Regions from separate parts of the Kitasatospora sp. NBC_01250 genome, predicted to be linked through region 4. Evidence: riboswitches for the same ligand, from Rfam matches in the RefSeq annotation. Region 4 holds a riboswitch; each other region holds the start of a gene.
The links. A riboswitch is a leader RNA that binds a small molecule or an ion and turns the genes downstream of it on or off. The one in region 4 is predicted to bind cobalamin.
Positions count from the first base shown of each region.

Region 1: another riboswitch for cobalamin. It lies ahead of OG500_RS23930 (ribonucleoside-diphosphate reductase subunit alpha); the one in region 4 lies ahead of OG500_RS02860 (CbtB domain-containing protein).
Region 2: another riboswitch for cobalamin. It lies ahead of OG500_RS12235 (cobalamin biosynthesis protein); the one in region 4 lies ahead of OG500_RS02860 (CbtB domain-containing protein).
Region 3: another riboswitch for cobalamin. It lies ahead of OG500_RS10425 (HoxN/HupN/NixA family nickel/cobalt transporter); the one in region 4 lies ahead of OG500_RS02860 (CbtB domain-containing protein).

Region 1 covers NZ_CP108476.1:5,663,856-5,666,048, forward strand. Annotated here, with positions in the region: gene OG500_RS23930 (ribonucleoside-diphosphate reductase subunit alpha) at 1-916, opposite strand, end outside; cobalamin riboswitch at 1,178-1,306, opposite strand; gene OG500_RS23935 (glycosyltransferase family 39 protein) at 1,382-2,193, opposite strand, start outside.
Region 2 covers NZ_CP108476.1:3,044,919-3,047,111, forward strand. Annotated here, with positions in the region: gene OG500_RS12225 (hypothetical protein) at 1-10, shown strand, start outside; gene OG500_RS12230 (XRE family transcriptional regulator) at 35-760, opposite strand; cobalamin riboswitch at 972-1,153, shown strand; gene OG500_RS12235 (cobalamin biosynthesis protein) at 1,186-2,151, shown strand; gene OG500_RS12240 (cobyric acid synthase) at 2,148-2,193, shown strand, end outside.
Region 3 covers NZ_CP108476.1:2,518,400-2,520,592, forward strand. Annotated here, with positions in the region: gene tsaD (tRNA (adenosine(37)-N6)-threonylcarbamoyltransferase complex transferase subunit TsaD) at 1-580, shown strand, start outside; cobalamin riboswitch at 627-841, shown strand; gene OG500_RS10425 (HoxN/HupN/NixA family nickel/cobalt transporter) at 876-2,003, shown strand.
Region 4 covers NZ_CP108476.1:594,731-596,923, forward strand. Annotated here, with positions in the region: gene OG500_RS02855 (CbtA family protein) at 1-676, opposite strand, end outside; gene OG500_RS02860 (CbtB domain-containing protein) at 703-921, opposite strand; cobalamin riboswitch at 962-1,083, opposite strand; gene metE (5-methyltetrahydropteroyltriglutamate--homocysteine S-methyltransferase) at 1,225-2,193, opposite strand, start outside.

The sequences.
Region 1 (2,193 bases), 5.1 Mb from region 4:
TGCGGCGGGCCTCCTCACCGGTGTTGTCCCGCAGCTCCAGGAACTCCTCGATGTCCGCGTGCCAGGTCTCCAGGTACACGCAGGCCGCGCCCTTGCGACGGCCGCCCTGGTTGACGGCGGCGACCGAGGAGTCCAGGGTGCGCAGGAACGGCACGATGCCGTTGGACTTGCCGTTGGTGCCGCGGATCAGGCTGCCGCGCGAGCGGATCCGGGAGTAGGACAGGCCGATGCCGCCGGCGTGCTTGGACAGCCGGGCGATCTGGGCGTACCGGGAGTAGATCGAGTCCAGGTTGTCCAGCGGCGAGTCCAGCAGGTAGCAGCTGGACATCTGCGGGTGCCGGGTGCCGGAGTTGAACAGGGTGGGCGAGGAGGGCAGGTAGGAGAGCGCGCTCATCAGGGCGTAGAGCTCGGCCACCTCGCGCACCGACTGCTCGTCGTCGCCGACCGCCAGGCCGCAGGCGACGCGGAGCAGGAAGTGCTGCGGGGTCTCGATCACCTTGCGGGTGATCGGGTGGCGCAGCAGGTAGCGGGACTGCACGGTGCGCAGGCCGAAGTACTCGAACCGGTCGTCGCCGCGGGTGTCGATCAGCGCGTCCAGGGCCTCGGCGTGCTTGGCCACGAAGGCGGCGGTGCTGTCGCCGATCAGGCCCTCGGTGTGGCCCACCGCGATCGAGGCGGCGAAGGACAGGGCGCCCTGGCCGATCGCCTCGTCGGCGATCTCCTGGGCGAGCAGGCGGGCGGCCAGCTTCGAGTACTGGGGGTCCTCGGCGATCATCGAGGCTGCGGCGTCCACGGCCAGCCCGCGCAGTTCGGCGAAGTCCGAACCGGCGTGACGGCCGCGCAGCGCGGCGGCGGCGACGTGGCCGGGGTCCACCTGGGGGAGGTCGGTGCTTCGGTCGGTGAGCAGCCGAAGCAGCGCGGCCCCGGGGTCGGTCTGGGCGTCGTTGGAGGCACCGCCAGGCCGGAGGCTGGGGGAAGAACCCTGTGAGGGCAGGGTAACTGAGTCAACGACGGTCAAGGCGCTCTCTCCTGTGGCGGCGGCGGACTGGCGGAGTCCGTGGCCCGCGCGCGCGGCAGGGCAGAACAGCACGCCGAAACTTTCCGGCGCGCGTCATCCACCCTGGCCTGCCCGCGAGGCCGGACGGTACAGCTGTGCATGAAGGCGTCTGCGGGGAAGCCCGGTGGCACACCGTCGGCAGGTAACCGGACTCGCGGGCACCCGTGGGCGCAGCCGCTCACCGTTGCGGGGCAGTCCCGGACTTCCACCGGATTCCCCTGCGTCGACAGCGAGAGTGAGCATACATGTAGTGGTAGCCGCTTCGAGCAACCCCATATGTAGTGTCGCGTGGAGTGGTGAAACCGACACCAGATGGCCGCAATGTCAGCTGGTGCCAGGCGCCATCTGCACGTTGTGGTCGCCGAGGTCGTCCGCCACCGAGGCCCGGCGGGAGGGGTGGACCCGGCTCAGCAGGACCAGCTTGACCCAGGGGAGGGCGTCGGTCCGGGTGGCCTGGAACTGGCTGCGGAGCACCTCGGCGGTCTGCGGCGGGAGCGCGGCCAGCGGGTCGGCTCCGGTGCCGGTGGACACCAGCCAGATCCGGTTGGTGTTGGCTGCGCAGGCGTCCGGGTCGTCGCACTCCTGGGCCGAGTAGAGGCCGGTGACGGCGGCCGACTTCTGCAGCAGGATATCCTTCGGGGCGGTCCTGACGTCGCGCAGCTCGTAGGCCATCGACATCCGCTCCTGCAGGATCCCGCTGTAGACGATGCCGTCGCCGGGCTGCTGGTCGTGCAGCATGATCCGGGTGAGCTGGTCGTAGTCCGGCTCGCCCGCAAGGTCCTGATGGGTCGCCCGGATCCCGGGCCAGGCCGTCCAGCCGAGTCCGGCGACCGCGGCGGCGACCAGCACCCAGCTGAGCAGCCGGCGCGGCAGTGCGGGGCGGGCCTCGCGGGTGAGCGGCCCGGCGATGCGGCAGACCGCGGCGGCGGCCAGCAGCGCCCAGGCTGGCAGGGTGAAGAGCAGGTAGCGGTTGAGGAAGAGGTGCAGCCAGCTTGCGGTGGCGAAGGTCACCAGCGGCGGCAGCAGCGCCCAGGCCGCGAGCAGGGCGGCGTGCCGACGGGCCGCCAGCAGCCCCAGCAGACCCACGGCCAGCACCGCGAGCCCGACGTGCCAGGACAGGAAGAGCGTGTCCGGGT
Region 2 (2,193 bases), 2.5 Mb from region 4:
GCTCTTCTGAGCCGCGGAGCACCCCGGCGGCAGGTCAGACCGGGATCCCGCCGGTGTCCTGGCGGGCCAGCAGCGCCCAGAAGCGGTCGAGCCGCGGCACCGCCGGCTCCGCGGACCGCGGGCCCTTTGCGGCGGGCGCCGGGGTGCCCCAGGAGCCGGCGCCCCAGTGCGAGGCCACCTGGTACTCGCCCGGGAGCGCGGCCAGCACCGCGGCCAGGCTCGGCCGCGGCACCGGCACCAGCGCCGCCACCGCCGGCAGCTGGGCCTGCCAGCGCCCCTCGACGCAACTCCGCAGCCGCTGGTCGAGCGCCTCGCCCGCGCCGCACACCCGCAGCACCAGGTCCCGCAGGGTCAGGCCGAGCACCTCGACCAGCGCGGCGCTCTGCTCCGGGGTTCCGCTCCAGCGCCCGGTGCGCTCGGCGCCGAGGTAGGCGTCCGGGCCCATCCCGATCCGGGCCGCGGCCTGCTCCGCGGTCAGCTCCCGGGCCACCCGGAAGTCGCGCAGCGAGGCGGGCGGTGCGCCCATCAGCTCGGCCGCCGGGCACCACAGGGCCCGGGCCAGCGCGATGAACTCCCGCTCGGTGGGGCGCAGCTCGCCGCTCTCCCAGGCGGTCAGGTGGGGCGCGAGCAGGCGCACGCCGTGCGCGGACATCGCGCGCACCACCTGTTCGGGCGTCAGGCCGAGGCTCTCCCGGTGGGCGCGGGCGGCCCGCGGGGAGAACGGGACCGGGGTGGGGGCCGGTGGCCTGCTTCTTCGCATGGGCCGACGCTAGAGTCGGGGTCGCGGCGCCCCCACCCGCGGAACGCACGAAGCCGGTCGGCGGCCCGCCGACCGCCGTTGGACGATCGGCCAGCGGCTGCGGCGCGAGGCCGGCGCCCCCGCCGCTGGTCCGGTACCGGCCCGGGCGCCCCGGTGGTGTGACCGACTCGGCCGGTGACCTGGTTGACTCCCGCTTCGCGCGCGTGATGGGATCCTTGGGCCAATCGGAGGCATGGAGAGGAAGCCGGTGCGAATCCGGCGCGGTCCCGCCACTGTCACCGGGGAGCACGCCCGACGAACGGTCACGGCGGTCCGCCACAGGGCCGTTGGAAGGCCCGGGGGTGCGTCACCACCCGGGAGCCAGGAGACTCTCGCCCCCGTTTCGTCGATCCAGGGCGCGGACCCTGAGTGAGGACACGCAACAGATGGCGGGGGTTTCCCACCGCGCGCTGCCGTACGCCCTCGGCGCCCTGGCCGGCTACGCCGCCGACGCCCGGTTCGGCGACCCGCGCCGCGGCCACCCGGTGGCCGCCTTCGGCCGGGCGGCCGGACGGCTGGAACGCGCGCTCTGGCGCGACCACCGCGGGGCGGGGGCGCTGCACACCGCGCTCTGCGTCACCGCGGTGGCGGCGGGCGCGGCGGGCGTGCAGCAGCTGGCCGGCCGGCACCGGGCGGGCGCCGCCGCGCTGACCGCCGCCGCCACCTGGACCGTGCTCGGCGGCAGTTCGCTCGCCCGCGAGGCCCGTACCGTCGGCACCGCGCTGACCGCCGGCGATCTGGCAGCCGCCCGCCGGCGCCTGCCGCACCTGTGCGGGCGCGACCCGAGCGCGCTGGACGAGCAGCAGCTGGCCCGCGCCGTGGTCGAGTCGGTGGCCGAGAACACCGCCGACGCCGTGGTCAACGCCCTGGTCTGGGGCGCGGTCGCGGGCGCCCCCGGGCTGCTCGCGTTCCGGGCCGTCAACACGCTGGACGCGATGGTGGGTCACAAGTCGGCGCGCTACCGCCGGTTCGGCTGGGCCGCGGCCCGGCTGGACGACGTGGCCGGCTGGCCCGGCGCCCGGCTGACCGCGCTGCTCACGGTGGCCGCGGCGGAGCGCCGGGACACCGCCTGGCGCGTCTGGCGGCGCGACGGCGGCGCGCACCCGAGCCCGAACGCCGGGCAGGCCGAATCGGCCTTCGCGGGCGCGCTGGGCGTACGCCTGGGCGGCACGCTGCACTACGGCGCCAAGGTGGAGCACCGGCCGGTGCTCGGCGCCGAACTGCGCCCGGTCGCGGTGGCGGACATCGAGCGGGCCTGCCGGCTCTCGCGCCGGGTCGGGCTGCTGGCGCTGGGGACCACGGTGGCGCTGCGCCTGGCCGTGCGGACGCTGACCCACAAGGAGCGGATATGAGCAACGCACTGCTGGTGGCCGGTACCACCTCGGATGCCGGCA
Region 3 (2,193 bases), 1.9 Mb from region 4:
CGCGGCCGGCGAGTGCTTCGACAAGGTGGCCCGGATCCTGGGCCTGCCCTACCCGGGCGGCCCGGCGATCGACCGCGCGGCCAAGGCGGGCGACCGGTCCGCCGTCCGCTTCCCGCGCCCGCTCAGCGGGCGGGCCGACCCGCCCTACGCCTTCTCCTTCTCCGGTCTCAAGACCGCCGCCGCCCGCTGGGTGGAGGCGCAGCGGGCGGGCGGGGCCGAGCCGCGGGTCGCCGACGCCGCCGCCGCGCTGCAGGAGGCGATCGCCGACACGCTGACCCGCAAGGCGGTGCGTGCCTGCCGCGACCACGCGATCGGCACCCTGGTGCTGGTCGGCGGGGTGGCCGCCAACTCGCGGGTCCGTGCGCTGGCCGAACGGCGCTGCGCGGCGGCGGGCATCGCGCTGCGGGTACCGCCGGTGGGCCTGTGCACCGACAACGGCGCGATGGTCGCCGCCGTCGGCGACCTGCTGGTGCGGGCCGGGGCCGAACCCGCCCCCGCGGACCTCTCGATCGACCCCTCGGCCCCGCTGGAGTTCGCGCGGCTGACCCCGACGGCACGGGAGCCGCAGCTCACCGGGTGAGGTGCGTCGCAGTCGGCCGGGCTTGTCGACATGACGATCCAGCACCTACGGTGTTGATCGCCGTGGTGTTCGGGAAGACCGGTGACGGACCCTCAACAGGGGTCCCAGACCGGAGCGGCCCTCGCCACTGTGATCGGGAAGTGTCCGCGTCGCGCCCGTCCACGACGGGCCGCCACCGGGTGCCGCAAGGCGCCCGGGAAGGCGAGCCGCGGACACGTTCGACCCGTCAGCCAGGAGACCGGCCACGGCACCTTACGAGAACTGTCCACGAGGTGCTGGAGAGGCGTTCCCTGCCATGAGTCTGCCCGAAAACCCCGTCATACCCGCCCCGGCCGCGACAGCCCCGGCGGCCGGCACTCCCCCGCGCTGGCAGCGCGCCGACACGATCCGCACCGCCGGACTGCTGACGGTCATCGTGGCCATGCACGTGGTGGGCTTCGCCGTCCTGCTGGGCATGGTCACCCCGCACCACTACGAGATCGGCGGCAAGGTCTTCGGCCTCGGTCTGGGCATCACCGCCTACACCCTCGGCATGCGGCACGCCTTCGACGCCGACCACATCGCCGCCATCGACAACACCACCCGCAAGCTGATGGCCGACGGTCAGCGGCCGGTCTCGGTCGGCTTCTGGTTCGCCATCGGCCACTCCACCATCGTGATGGGGCTGGCCGCGCTGATCGCGACGGGTGCCAAGATCGCGGGCACCCTGGTGGACGACAAGTCCAACGCCCGGCTGACGCTGGGCGTCATCGGCACCAGCGTCTCCGGCGGCTTCCTCTACCTGATCGCCGCCCTCAACCTGGTCGCGCTCTTCGGCATCCACCGGGTCTTCAAGGCGATGCGGGCCGGCCAGTTCGACGAGCACGAGCTGGAGAAGCACCTGGCCAACCGCGGGTTCATGAACCGGATCCTGGGCCGGCTGACCAACTCCATCACCCGCCCCTGGCAGATGTACCCGATCGGTGTGCTCTTCGGCCTCGGCTTCGACACCGCCACCGAGGTGACGCTGATGGTGATGGCCGGCTCCGGCGCCGCCGCGGGGCTGCCCTGGTACGCGATCCTGCTGCTGCCGCTGCTCTTCGCCTCGGGCATGAGCCTGTTCGACACGCTCGACGGCACCTTCATGAACTTCGCCTACCACTGGGCGTTCTCCAACCCGGTCCGCAAGGTGTACTACAACCTCACCATCACCGGGCTCTCGATCGCGGTGGCCTTCTTCATCGGCACCATCGAGCTGGTCGGCGTGCTGCACGACAAGCTGGACCTCACCGACCCGGTCAGCGGCTGGATCTCCGGGATCGACCTCAACAACGTCGGCTACGTGATCGTCGGCCTGTTCGTGGTGGTCTGGGCCTGCGCGCTGGGGTACTGGAAGTTCGCGGGGGTGGAGAAGCGCTGGGCCGGGGCCCCGGCCGCTGACTGAGCCTCACGGCCCGTCCCGCCGCCGCCGTCCACCGACTCGGGTGTACGGTCGATCGGACGGCCCCGGGTGACTCGGGTGACCGAGGAGCCAGGCGGGGGCCGGGCGGGAGGAACGATGCGGCGGCGCCATCTCCAGCGGCCGGAGCGCCGACGGGCGGAGCGCCGGCGGCCAGAACGTCAACGGCCAGGGC
Region 4 (2,193 bases):
GCGGGTCGGTCAGCGGCAGCGGGGTCTCGGTCGCATGGTGACCGAACTCCTGCACATTGTCGGCCAGTTCGCCGAGCGACGGGAGGACGGCCATGATCGTGCCGATCACCACGACGTAGGCGCCGGCCGCCAGCAGGGTGGCGTTCCAGTTGCCGAACCGGGCCTGGAGGCGCTTGCCGAGAACGACCGCGAGCACCAGGAAGAGCACCGAGCAGGCCACCATCGCCAGGTAGAGGTTGCCGCGGTCACGGATGGTGTCGGGGTGACCGATCGAGGGCGGGTTGGCCGGGTACTTGATGAACGGCACGAAGTAGATGCCGAGGAATCCGCCCAGCGCCACCAGCATCGCGAGCGGGCGCGGCCGGAGCCGGCCGGTGCGTCCCAGACAGATGGCGTAGGCGACGGCGAAGAGCGCGCCCATCGCCGCGCCGAAGAGGATCATGCCGACACCGATGCCGATGTTGGCCTGAACGGTGCGGCTGAAGATGTCCGGGCCGCCCATGTCCATGGGCAGTCCGGCAGCCTTGTCGAGGGCCCCTTGGGCGGCGTCGCGCCCGCTCTCGTAGTCGATCGCCGTCCGGATCTGCGGCTCGGCGAAGATCCGGGCGAAGACGAACGCGAGCAGGCCGGCCACTGCGCCGGCGATGACGCCGCGCAGGACGAGTCTTTTTTCCATGTCGGGTTGTTCGCTGCTTCCGGTGGTCAGTGACAGGGGAAGCCGAGGAAATGGCGGGAGTCGTGCACGAACTCGTGGATGTGCATGTCCTTGCCGAACACGGAGTAGGCGCCCTGGTCGACGCCGATGAAGTAGTAGACGGCCAGCGCGATCAGCGCGCTGACGACGAGCCAGGCGGCGGCCCTGGCCGCAGGAACGACGACCGGGACGGGCAGGGCGGTGGGCCCGGGCAGACTGGTGCTCACAGTTGAGCCTCCTTCAGGGGATCGTGCGTCCCGCTCTTCGATGGGGCAGACCGTGATGGCGTCGTATCTGACTCACGAGCCGCCCGCAGGCGCCTCGCTCACAGTGGCGCGACCGTGCTGGAGTTCCACCAGCTTCCTTACGCCATCACTACTCACCGTAGGGTAAAGGCCCGGGAAAGGGGCCGTCAATGGCCGCCGATGCTCCCGGGGCACAATGCGGGCAAGGTCACGTGGCCGGCGTCGGCCACCGGGGTGGGCGCAGCAGGTGGTCTGCGCCCACCCCTCTCATCCCACGCCGGCACCTCAGCCGGCGAGTTCCTCCCGCAGGCGGCGGGCGGCGCCGACCAGGCTCTCCAGCGAGGCCCGGGTCTCGGGCCAACCGCGGGTCTTCAGGCCGCAGTCGGGGTTGACCCAGAGCCGCTCGGCGGGGATCGCCGCGAGCCCGGCGCGCAGCAGCTCGACGGCCTCCTCGGTGCTCGGCACCCGAGGCGAGTGGATGTCCCACACGCCCGGGCCGACCTCGCGCGGGTAGCCGGCCCCGGCCAGCTCTCCGGCCACCTCCATGTGCGAGCGGGCCGCCTCCAGCGAGATGACGTCGGCGTCCAGCTCGTCGATGGCCGTCATGATCGCGCCGAACTCGGCGTAGCACATGTGGGTGTGGATCTGGGTGTCGGCCCGCACCCCGGAGGTCGCGAGCCGGAACGCGGCCGTGGCCCAGTCCAGGTAGGCGGGGCGGTCGGCGGCGCGCAGCGGCAGCTTCTCGCGCAGCGCCGGCTCGTCGACCTGGACCACGGCCGCACCGGCGGCCTCCAGGTCGCGCACCTCGTCGCGCAGGGCGAGTGCCACCTGGAACGCGGTGTCCGCGAGCGGCTGGTCGTCGCGGACGAAGGACCAGGCGAGCATGGTGACCGGGCCGGTGAGCATGCCCTTGACCGGACGGTCCGTCAGGCTCTGCGCGTAGCCGAACCAGTCGGTGGTCATCGGGTGCGGGCGGGAGATGTCGCCGGCCAGCACCGGCGGGCGCACGTAGCGGGTGCCGTAGGACTGCACCCAGCCGTGCCGGGTGGCCAGGTAGCCGGTGAGCTGCTCGGCGAAGTACTGCACCATGTCGTTGCGTTCGGGCTCGCCGTGCACCAGCACGTCCAGGCCCGCCTTCTCCTGGTAGGCGATCACCTCGCGCACCTCGGCCTCGATACGCTCGCGGTAGGCGGCCTCGTCGATCCGCCGCGCGGTCAGGTCCGCGCGGGCGACCCGCAGCTCGGTGGTCTGCGG